Stieleria varia: one gene and its partners. The protein of the gene in region 3 interacts with the protein of the main gene of each other region in a pairwise test. Links are inferred from orthologs where the notes say so. Each region holds a gene or a part of one and is shown on either strand. Other genes may lie near its edges.

Region 1 (4,650 bases), 3.5 Mb from region 3 along the record:
TTTGGGAGGCGATACGAATCAAGTTGGGCCAAAGCTCCAGCTCGGCCAGGCAGAGCATCTTGGGACGTAGGTGACGGATCGTTCGACGCACCGCCCAAGTGAAGTCCAAGGGGCAGAAGAACACATTGCCGGCGCCGAATTTGGCCACGGCCAGATCGTAGCCCGTGTCGGTGCTTGTGCTGACAACGATCCTTTGCTCGGGAAATCGCTCCGAGAACGCTTTGATGAAACCGCCCAACAAGTTGACTTCGCCGACACTGACGGCGTGCAACCAAATGCAATCGGCGTGATCCCCGCGAAGTTCAGCGGCGTGGTCACGGGAAAGCCCCCAAAATTTTTGCCCGATCCCGCGACGATAGCGACCGTGCCGAAACATCCGAAAGGCGATCCAGGGCGAAGCGGCAAAGAGCGCGAGGAAGTAGAGGGCGTTGGCGATCATCGGAATCCTTTCCGGATGAATGGGGGAACTATCTGGTGCTGTGATCTTAAGTTGGACTTGATTGGAAACGATTAGCCGTAGGCGACGTTCAATGCAGCTCGACCTACCCTACGGGCACGCGTTAAACGAAAAATGATTGAAATCGCGGTTAGGCGTTAAACTTCCTTTCGCATGCAACAGGCTTTGTACTTTTTGCCGCTGCCGCAGGGGCACGGACTATTGCGTCCGACCTTGGGTTCGAGATTTCGAATCGGCTCTGCCCGGACCTCCTGCGTTTGGCTTGCGCTCGCCTCGGCGGCTTGCGCGGTCGCGGATCGCGCCGGTTGGCTAGCCGCCGCTGCGCTGCTAATCGACTGGGCTTCATCGTGACGCGTGGATGCATCGACCCACGTGCTGCGGATGAAGTCTTCGTTGAAGGCTTCCATGCGGAAAATCAGATCGGTGACTTGCTCGCCGATCGATTCCCACATCGTTTCAAACATTCGCATGCCTTCGCGTTTGTACTCGACTTTGGGGTCAAGCTGGGCGTAGCCCTTTAGCATCACACTGCTGCGCAAGTGGTCCATCGTCAGCAAGTGATTCTTCCAAGCTTCGTCGACGATGTTGAGCAGAATCTGACGCTCCATGCGTCGCATTTCGGGGTGGAAACGATCGTCGACGGCACCGTGGAGGGCAAGTTTCAACTCGGCGTGATTCATCCGTGCCAAGTCTTCTTTCTCCGCTTTGGAGCCCAACTGCGTGGCCATCCACTGGACCAGTTCATCCAGGGTGCCATCGCCGCCGCTGGCCAGCAACGCGGTGGTTTCTGGGTCGGAGTTCTTGAAAACCGCTTCGAGTTTCTTGTCCGCTTCGGCATACGCCGCCTCGGACTGGCCGCCGGTTTTGCGGCTGAACTCGATCATCTGGTTCTTGAGATCGTCCCGATTCATCTGGACTTCGTCGACCGCTAACTCGGTGGAAAAGCGACGAGCGATCCAGTCGACCAAGCCTTCGCGATCCAAGGTGATTTGGGTGCCCTGTTTGGTCGTGAATTTGGAGATGCCGGCCAGGACGGGATACTCGTTTTCTTTGTCGTTGTAACCTTGTTCGGCACGTTGATAGAGCGTGTCGGCGACGACGCGGCGGTCATCCACATCGCGAAATTCCTCCGGCGTGGTTTCGATGCCGAATTTGTGTCGCATCCAACCGCACAGGTTTCTCAGCCCGTGGTCGGACTCCAACAACGGGGCAAGATCGCTGACGTCCACCTTTTCAATTTGAGCGTGTGCTTTGGCGGTCAGTTCGTCGATCAACTCATCTCGATCCATCTTCTTGAGTTGATGTTCTTGATAGTTGGTTTCCAGACGCTTGTTGGACCACGACGTCAGTGCTTGCCAATTCCATTCGTCTTCCATTCCCGCGGGCAGATTTTCTTCCACGGTCTCCATCACAGTGACTTCGGCAGCCCGCTCGGCTTGCTCGGCCGCGTAGTTGCTGGCCATGTCGATGTCCATGTTGCGGAAATCGCGTGGATCGAGTTGGCAACCAAAACGAGAGCCGGCGATGGCCGCAAAACTTTCCACGCCGTAGTCGGGCGATAGGAAGGTTTCGACGTGCTTGTCGATTTGGGCTCGAATCAGATCCAGCAGCATATTCCGGGAGCTGTGCCCATCGAGCAGACTTTGTCGATAGCGATAAACTCGCTTGCGTTGCTCGTCCATGACTTCGTCGTAGTCGAGCAAGCTCTTGCGGGCTTCAAAGTGTCTTTCTTCGACCTTCTTTTGCGCGGCTTCGATTCGCCGGGTGACGACCTTGGACTCCAACGCTTCGCCTTCACCCATACCCATCCGTTCCATGAAGCTACGCACCCAGTCGGGCGCAAAGATTCGCATCAGATCGTCTTCGAGAGACAAGAAGAACTTGCTGCCGCCGGGGTCACCTTGCCGACCGCAGCGCCCGCGGAGCTGCAAGTCGATCCGACGTGACTCGTGTCGTTCGGTACCCAAGACATACAGGCCGCCGATTTCGCGAACGTGTTTTCCTTCGACGCTCATTTGCTCGCGTTCGTCGATCTCTTTGACCAGAGCATTCCATTCTTCGTCGGGGATTTCCAATCGCGAGGGGTATTTGTGTTGCAGTTGCGCCCAAGCGAGGTTTTCCGGGTTGCCGCCCAAGATAATGTCGGTACCCCGGCCGGCCATGTTGGTCGCGATGGTGACCGCGTGTTTCCGGCCGGCTTGGGCCACGATTTCGGCTTCACGTTGGTGCTGCTTGGCATTCAACACGTCGTGTTTGATGCCACGACGTTCCAGCAGGGCGCTCAGGCGTTCGCTCTTTTCGATACTGACGGTACCGACCAAAACGGGTCGGCCTGCGTATTGAATGCCAGAGATCTTGGAGCGAGGAATCATCTCGGGAGTCTTTTCTCCCTTGGAGAGGAACTTGATCTGGTCGGCTTGTTCTTCGACGATCTTGCCCCACCATTCTCCCTCGTTGCGATCCTTCATCACCAGAACGTCCCACTTGGTGGTCCGCTCGATCTCATCGGCCAGCGCCTTGTACTTGTCCTTTTCCGTCAGGTAGATGATGTCGGGATACTCGATCCGTTCCAGGACTTTGTTGGTCGGGATGGCGACCACATCGAGCTTGTAGATCTTCATGAACTCGGTGGCTTCCGTCATCGCGGTACCGGTCATGCCCGACAGTTTCTTGTACATCTTGAAGATGTTCTGCAGCGACGCGGTGGCAAACGTTTGCGTTTCCGGCTTGATCGGAACGCCTTCCTTTGCCTCGACGGCTTGGTGCAGGCCGTCGCTCCATTGACGACCGTCCATCAAGCGACCCGTGAACTCGTCCACGATCACGATCTGGCGGTCTTTGACGACGTAATTGACGTCTCTTTTATAGAGGTGGTGGGCCTTGAGCGCGTTGTCGATCAGGTGCGGCCATTCCATGTTGCCCGCAGTGTAAAAGCTTTCGACGCCGGCAAGCCGTTCGGCTTCACGTACACCCTCATCCGACAGCGTCACATTGTGCTGCTTTTCATCGACGGTGAAGTGTTCTTCCTTTTTAAGTTGGCGGGCGACTTGGTCCGCATCGGCGTACCGCCCGATGTCTTGATCGGACGGTCCGCTGATGATCAGCGGCGTCCTGGCTTCGTCGATCAAAATATTGTCGACTTCGTCGATGATCGCGTAGTTGAGCGGCCCTTGGCACTGCTGGGCTTCGGGCGGAAAACGGTCGTCGCCTTTCGCGGCCGGGCGCATGTTGTCACGCAAGTAATCGAAACCGAATTCGTTGTTGGTTCCGTACGTGATGTCGCGTTTGTAAATGTCTTGCTTTTCACCAGTCGACATCCCCGATTGGATCGCGCCGACGGTCAATCCGAGGTTCATGTACAGCGGAGCCATCCACTCCATGTCACGACGAGCCAGATAATCGTTGACCGTGACCACATGGACGCCCTTGCCCTCCAACGCGTTCAGGTAGGCGGGCAAGGTCGCGACCAACGTTTTTCCTTCCCCCGTGACCATTTCGGCGATGTTGCCTTCATGCAGAACCATGCCGCCGATCAATTGCACATCGTAGTGGCGCATGCCTAGGAAACGCTTGCCTCCCTCGCGGCACACGGCGAACGCATCGGGCAAGATGTCGTCCAACGTCTCGCCGGCGCGCAGTCGCCCTCGCAATACGTTGGTCTGATTACGCAGCTCATCGTCGCTCATCGCGGCGTACTTGGGTTCCAGTTCCGTGATCTGGTTCGCCCGAGCACGCAGCCGCGTGACTTGGCGAGCATTGGCGGACCCAAAGATCGATGTAACGGTGCGATCAAACGACCGAAACAGGCCGCCAAAGATGATGCTGCCAGCGTCAGCTACTCGTTCAAAAAACGACATTGTAGAATCGTATGTAAATGAAAAAACGACAGCGCCGATTCCTCAAACCCGCCATCGTTTCGATGGCGAATTGCGGCGGTCGGCGGATGACGCTTCGGATTGTGAATGGGTATGCAGGCAGTGGATGATTCCTTCACCGTCTCTGCCCAAGGGTCATGCGGAAGTTCGCATCACCAAGTTGGTTCTTGCCAGTTTTCTCCTGCGAGTTTTCTGTTACCTGATCGGTTCGTGCTAGGTCCGGCGAATTGAATGCATACACGAAAGTCGATTTGGCAGACCAGCGAAGATCCGGCACTCGCTGCGATTTTTGGACCAATTTCAGACAAGTTACCGTCA
Region 2 (3,063 bases), 4.5 Mb from region 3 along the record:
TGTCGCCAACACCTCGTGACGCAACTGCTCAAGCAACTCCTGGATGGGCATCTGCTCTGCGGTGCGCAGCCGTAGCAGTTCGTAAAGGTGCGCCTGCTCGATATACTCTTCTTCATCGAGCGGTTGCGGACGCGTCACCGCTTGCCGGCGACGAACCACAGAGGGTGGCGGATTGCCGGGACGACGAGAGTGAGTCGACATGCCATCGCGATACGTGTGAGAACATGCGTCGGGAAAAAACGCATCGGTGGATACACAGATCCAGACGAACACATTATACGCGACGGCCAGGCAACCCTGGGTCTACCAGTCGGACCCGATCAGTCCTTCATCTTGCCAAAGATCACACACGCGTTGTGGCCACCGAAGCCGAAACTGTTGCTCATCGCAATTTCGACGTTCTTTTGTTTGGGCGTATTGGGTGTGTAGTCCAAATCGCAGTCGGGATCGGGTGTTTCGTAGTTGATCGTCGGTGAAATCGTCGACGTTTCGATCGTCTTGCACAAAATCACGGCTTCGATCCCACCACTCGCACCCAAGGAATGCCCCAAGGCGCTCTTGGTACTACTGACGGACGTCTTGTAGGCGTGATCGCCAAAGACGCGTTTGATGGCCGTCGTTTCTGCTTTATCGCCCAACGGAGTGCTGGTCCCGTGGGCGTTGATGTAATCGACTTGCTCAGGTGCGATCCCCGCGTCGGTGAGCGCGGCTTGCATGGCACGTGCGGCGCCAAGGCCTTCCGGATCGGGAGCGGTAATGTGCCCAGCATCGCTGGTCGTACCGTATCCGAGAACTTCCGCGTAAATCTTCGCTCCGCGTTTCTTGGCGTGCTCCAACTCTTCGAACACCAGGACTCCGGCACCTTCGCCGAGTACGAATCCGTCGCGACCGGCGTCAAAGGGTCGGCTGGCCTTGGCCGGGTCCTCGTTTCGAGTGGACAAGGCTTTCATGTTTTGAAACGCTGCCAGTCCCATGCGAGTGATCGCCGCTTCACTGCCGCCCGTGATGACCAAATCGGTCTCGCCCAAGCGAATGCTCCGCAGCGCATCGCCCATCGCGTTGGTCGCACTTGCGCAAGCCGTTGCGACGGCGTAGTTGGGACCTTGCAGTCCGTAGGTGATCGAAATGTTACCGCCCGCTGCATTGACCATCATCTTGGGAACCGTAAAGGGGCTGACCCGATCGGGACCCTTGAACAACATCCGCTCGATCTGATTTTCGATCTCGATCAGTCCACCGATTCCCGATCCGAGGATCACGCCACAACGTGTTCGGTCCACCGAATCAAAATCGATACCGCAATCCCGGATCGCTTGGCCACCCGCGTGGACCGCGAACTGCGTGAACCGATCCAGACGCTTCTCTTCGCGTGAATCCACAAACTCTGAAATGTCAAAATCCGGGATGTCACCGGCAAAATGAACCTTGTACTTCGTTGTGTCCAGAGTCGTGATGTCGTGGATCCCGGATTCACCGGCCAACAGTCGATCCCAGAGCGTCGAGACATCGTTACCCAACGGCGTGACGGTACCGACACCGGTGATAACGATTCGTCGTTGCGGTTGCATCAATAACCTTTGATGAAAGTGTTTGGCACACACTGAACCGGTCCGCTACGACTGGAATGTCGATCGGGACTCGGAACAGAGAACTCAGATGAAGCGAAAGATTGGTCGACGAAAAAATCCTGCAGCCAAAACTGCGAGAAACCACGACCGGGCCAAGGCGACCTGGACGCTTTCAAGAAACGCCCAGGCATTCGACCTTTGACTCAGCCTTCGTCGCCTTTCGCATTCTCAATGAAATCGACGGCTTCGCCGACCTTTTGAATCTTCTCCGCAGCTTCGTCGGGGATACTGATATCGAATTCTTCCTCCAACTCCATCACCAACTCAACCGTGTCCAGTGAGTCGGCTCCGAGATCGTTGACGAAGGAAGTCTCGCGAGTGATTTTGTCTTTATCGACGCCCAATTGTTCAGCCACGATATCGACCACGCGTTCTTGGACGGTAGCCATAAGCAATCTCCAGGGGAATGTTCTGCAAAGGAATGGTGGAACACGGCTTCAGGAACTTGCCTGACGCTGCACAAAGTCGTCACGGTCGAGTGACCGTCTGACCCCAAGCAGCACCGGAGCCCGGTGTCACCGCGTGATTTCGCTGAAAACATAGGTGAAACAGTCAAAACACGTCAATACGCCGATGAAATCCCCAGGCGTCGGATCGGGCAATAGCCGACTTTGGGGGGCCGCCCAGCAGAAACCGATCCCCTTCCCCGCCCCCAGCCCAGCATCCAGCCCAACGCCGTCGCTCACTCCCACACAAGGAAAATCGCCCGTTTTTCAACAGTTCAGCAACTTTTGCTGACGCCGGGAGAAAGCCAAAGGGAATGAATCAATAATTTCATACCTTTTGCGTGACCCGTTTGTTAGTTTAGTGGGCCTGCAGAAACATCGGACGACGCGATCCTGCAAATCCGTCGCGGCACACCATTTCCACCACTCAGGGGAACCCGTTTGATGAAACTCAGCCTCTCATGCCTCATGCTGGCGCCCCTTTTGTTTGTCGGTTGCGACGCAGCCGACCCAGACGCTCAAACCATGATGCGCCCGGTGCTCAATGCCCAGCCATCGCAAGTCACCCAGACCTCGTTTCCGGCCTACGTGACCCCACAAGATATCATGACCCCGGAGGACGCGTTTTTTCACCACCACCTGACGCCACAGACCGAAGGCGTGGATTTCTTGCAGTGGCCGTTGGTCAAGAACCTGCGGGCGTTCGGCAAGTCGCTGGCCGATGCACCACTGCGATCCAGCTTGGCGACCAACTCCATCTATATCTCCGATCAACCGCGCGCCAAACCGATCCAGGAGATGGTCGATCAGTGCGCCGAGATCCTGGAACTGGAGCCGCCAAAGGTTTACATCCAACCGGGACCGCCCAATGCGTACGTCAGTGGTCTGCAGCACCCACACGCGATGGTGCTGACAAGCGACTTGCTGGAACTGTACGCGGAAACACCTGAGGAGCTTCGCTTCATCATCGGTCACGAACTTGGGCACCT
Region 3 (3,785 bases):
CATGATCAAGGTCACGCTGCTGTCCTTGAACATGCGAATGTCATCGCCCAGCGTATTGAAGGGATAGATCGAGAACACGACCACTCCGACGACGCCCAAGATCATCAGGATCAGGTAAAGCATCTGAGCCATCTCGTTCTTTGCCGTCGACAGGGCGAGTGCCCAAACCCGCGGCGCCGCTTGGCGAAACGAAACGAGAGCGGCGATCATCAAAAAGAAACCGACCGCAATCGAGACAAACGCGACCGCTTGCGGGATGCGTGGGACGGTCTGGAAGGTCATCGTCACCAAGGCTTCGTCGACTTCCTGGTTCTGGATGAACAGCTTCGATGAATCGGCTGGCAGCGGAGGCGTGTCACGATCTTCGTATCGATAGCTCAGCTTCTCGTCTGCTTGGACTTTGGTCGGCGGGCGGGTGAAATCCGCGGGGTCGGCCGCGTCGCCGATCGTGATCGTACGGTCCGACAGCAAGGTGACTTCGGCCAACTGCGTCAGGTCGTACTGAACGTCTTGCTTGAAGAAAGTACCGTCGGCCGACTCGCTGGCCGGTGGAATCCTGAGCGTCTCCGTTCGAGTTCCGTCGCCCACCAAGTGGACCTCTGGGATCGCACGCAAAAACTCCATCGGCGTGGCGACCCACAATGAACCGATCAACCCGATAACCACAAAGGAACCTGCAACTGCCAGCAGGTACGGCGAAACACCTTCACTGAGAATCCCCGCCCATTCGACGCGGGTGCGATGCCACATTCCATAGACTGTCGCAAAACCAACCACCAGCCCGGCAGCGATCAACGGCAAATACAACGACCCGGCATACTGCCCTGCTCCGGGGACGTACTGCCAACACAAAAATCCAGCGATCACGCCGCCGACAACCAACGAAGCGATCACGCCCCGCTGTGACGAGTCGGCCAGTTTTCCAAGTGGCGGGATGAACGAAAGTCCGGCCAAGATCGCGTAGAACACAATGCTGATCACTGCACCCAACAGCAGGCTGATCGCGATCGCATAGAGCGGTGTCGCCCAAATCGGCAACCACTGTGTCATCTGGCCAACCATCATGGAGGGCGATGATAAAAAGGCAGCCGGGGAGGCAAAATCGAGCCCGGCAGTGCCGAGGACGGAATCGAGACTCAGGAGGGCAGAGTTCATGGGGTCAGAAAAGAACGAAGGAAATTAGGTTTCGATCAGAGCATTGGGTGCGCACCGGTGACCCGGCAAGGAGTGTACGCAGCGATCACGCAAATGGTTTTCCCAATGCGGTCAATTGCCAGCAGATGCCCGAATCCCTAGCCCGGAATATTCATCAGCCGGCACGCGATAGCGTCCGGTTCCCGATTACAGGCGTGAGAACCGGACGCTATCGCGTGGCGGCTGATATGCGCAGACTAATTTCATGCCAACCCTCGCAAGCCGTTTCACGCAAACGTGTTGCGAAGACCGTAGTGAGTCGCGTGAATAATCCGGGCTAGCGCTGGGCTGTTCATAATTTGGGGTTGTGGCACTATGTCGCTCCGCAAGTTTCTGTCACCTCTCCCGGCGCAGCTGGTGGCGCCCTGTGAGCCTCAGACGCTAGCCGTGGGCCTGAGGCGGATTGTGGTGCCGGCCCACGGCTAGCGCCTGAGGCTCACTCTGATTGCGATGCATGGGGCAAAAACATGGACTGAAAAAACAATGCCAACACCAATGTTTTGAACAGCCCAGGGCTAGCCCACCGAAGCGAATTTCTCGCGAATCTCTGTGGGAATCGTCGCTTTGGCCAGCCCGCCGCCCGGCAACAGCTCACAGCAGACGGCCGTCATCGAGCCCTTCGCGACCATCGTTTCGTCGTTGCGAAAGGCAAAATCGTAGCGAACCGACGAGTTGCCGATTTTGCCGATCCTGACCTCGATCTGCAGTTCGTCCTCAAAGCGGGCCGCGGACACATAGTCGCATTGGGCAGAGACTCGAGGCCAAGTCAGCCTCGGGGTCGAGTCGTGGTCGGGCAAGATGGCGATTCCCAGAGACCTGAGCATCTCATGCTCGGCGACCTCCATCATCGGAAAAAATGCCGAAAAATGCACGATCCCGGCCGCATCCGTGTCCCGAAATTCGACTCGTCGTCGCGTCAAAAAGCTCATGGGCAGGGGGACTCGTGCTGTAGAGAAGGCAACCTTGTCACCGAATCCGACGAGGTCGGCAACAGTGGGGCAATGTAATGGGGACACACGAAAATGGAGCTGCCGTTCCATAAACAGGTCGGGGCGCATCAAAAAACCCGGATCTTACCCAGGCCGCAAATTAATGGCGGCCATCTCGGACCCGGGTCTTGAGACTACTGTCTTGGAAGAACACTATCCCGAAATCAGTCGCCAACGAACGGCAGCAGGGCCATGTACCGAGCACGTTTGACCGCGGAGGTCACGGCGTGCTGGCTGGCGGCAGTACAACCGCTTTTGCGGCGGCCGACGATTCTGCCCTGACGATTGATCATCTTCTTGAGCAGTTCGACGTCTTTGTAGTCGACGTACATCGGCCGCGGACGCTGGCCATCGACGAAAATCGGATCTTTCTTTTTCGCACGAGATCGGACGCGAGAACGTTTTCTCGCCCGGCTACGGGTGCTCATGGGACGTGGAGGCATTGCGGGTTCTTTCTCTTTAGGCGATCGGACAATCACGGGACACCACAGACAAAGACTCACAGCGTGAGATTGGTATCCCGAAGCGGTCGACAAGACTCGAATTTCACCCGCAAGGTGCACTCGCTCGTCGACTCGCCAATATTTCGAACCGGGGAGTATGCAGGGGCGCGGGCGGGCTGACAAGGGGAAATCCTGCCTTTGCGCAAACCATCGGCTGACCGATCGGTGAGGAGGTCCGGTGAGTTGGCCCGGCATTTGCCCTTTCCAACTGACGAATCCTTTGCCATATTCCTCACAAATTGTCGGACGCACTGGCGATCGACAATTTCACTAGCCACTGCCAACGGTGTCCTTCGCGTGTTCCCGCCACCGGGATTCGATGCCACCGATGCCAGCCAGGCCTGCGTCCCCCCCCTTCCAGCCCGGCTCGATCCGCTCCCTGTTCGCGGCGTCGTGACACCATGCGTCCAGTGCTGTCTGTGCACTCGTCGCTGACCGGTCTGGGAAACCATTTCCATGGTCAACCCCCACATAAAAAGCCACGTTCTTTCTCTCGGTTTCCTAACCAATTAATGTCGACGCGAGTGTCTGCCGCGTCCCCGAGAACTCAACAAGTATCGTGTGCCTCGCTTAGGTGAAAGTTATGAAGCTGGAGAAAGTCAGGAACATCGGTATCAGTGCCCACATCGACTCGGGCAAGACAACGCTCAGTGAACGAATTCTGTTCTACGCTGGGCGAATTCACAAAATCGAAGACGTCCGCGGTGACGGTGACGGCGCTACGATGGACCACATGGAACTGGAAAAGGAACGTGGGATCACGATCACCAGTGCCGCAACCAGCTTGCAATGGAAAGATCACCACATCAACCTCATCGACACTCCCGGCCACGTCGACTTCACCGTCGAAGTCGAACGGTCGCTGCGTGTGCTCGATGGTGCCGTCCTCGTCCTCTGCTCCGTCGGTGGTGTGCAAAGTCAGTCGATCACCGTCGACCGTCAGATGAAACGCTACCAAGTGCCCCGCATCGCGTTCATCAACAAGATGGACCGCACCGGCGCCAACCCCTTCCGAGTCACCCAACAGTTGCGTGAAAAACTCGGCGCCGAAGCGTTTCCGATGCAGTACCCGATCGGTGCCGAAGACCACTTCGAAGGC

What was found. The genes of interacting proteins can lie anywhere in the genome.
Region 1: the proteins of Pla52nx_RS23195 (region 3) and secA interact in binary tests that used the Escherichia coli proteins (3 or more experiments, as listed by UniProt). The link is inferred for Stieleria varia from one-to-one orthologs.
Region 2: the proteins of Pla52nx_RS23195 (region 3) and Pla52nx_RS08265 interact in binary tests that used the Escherichia coli proteins (3 or more experiments, as listed by UniProt). The link is inferred for Stieleria varia from one-to-one orthologs.

What each region holds. Positions count from the first base shown.
Region 1 is NZ_CP151726.1:3,388,889-3,393,538, forward strand. Bases 395-4,650 are described here. They hold secA (preprotein translocase subunit SecA), read right to left. Parts: upstream 4,315-4,650; coding sequence 595-4,314; downstream 395-594. Other genes in these bases: Pla52nx_RS11255 (3-deoxy-D-manno-octulosonic acid transferase), read right to left, coding at 395-439. Also shown: more of Pla52nx_RS11255, read right to left, coding at 1-394. UniProt on the Escherichia coli protein: Required for protein export, interacts with the SecYEG preprotein conducting channel.
Region 2 is NZ_CP151726.1:2,390,038-2,393,100, reverse strand. Bases 395-3,063 are described here. They hold Pla52nx_RS08265 (acyl carrier protein), read right to left. Parts: upstream 2,018-3,063; coding sequence 1,772-2,017; downstream 395-1,771. Other genes in these bases: Pla52nx_RS08260 (M48 family metalloprotease), read left to right, coding at 2,543-3,063; fabF (beta-ketoacyl-ACP synthase II), read right to left, coding at 395-1,568. In the rest of the region: Pla52nx_RS08275 (hypothetical protein), read right to left, coding at 1-201; more of fabF, read right to left, coding at 321-394. UniProt on the Escherichia coli protein: Carrier of the growing fatty acid chain in fatty acid biosynthesis.
Region 3 is NZ_CP151726.1:6,917,284-6,921,068, reverse strand. The notes cover bases 417-3,413. They hold Pla52nx_RS23195 (acyl-CoA thioesterase), read right to left. Parts: upstream 2,124-3,413; coding sequence 1,710-2,123; downstream 417-1,709. Other genes in these bases: fusA (elongation factor G), read left to right, coding at 3,270-3,413; rpsR (30S ribosomal protein S18), read right to left, coding at 2,348-2,626; Pla52nx_RS23200 (ABC transporter permease), read right to left, coding at 417-1,155. Outside these bases: more of Pla52nx_RS23200, read right to left, coding at 1-416; more of fusA, read left to right, coding at 3,414-3,785.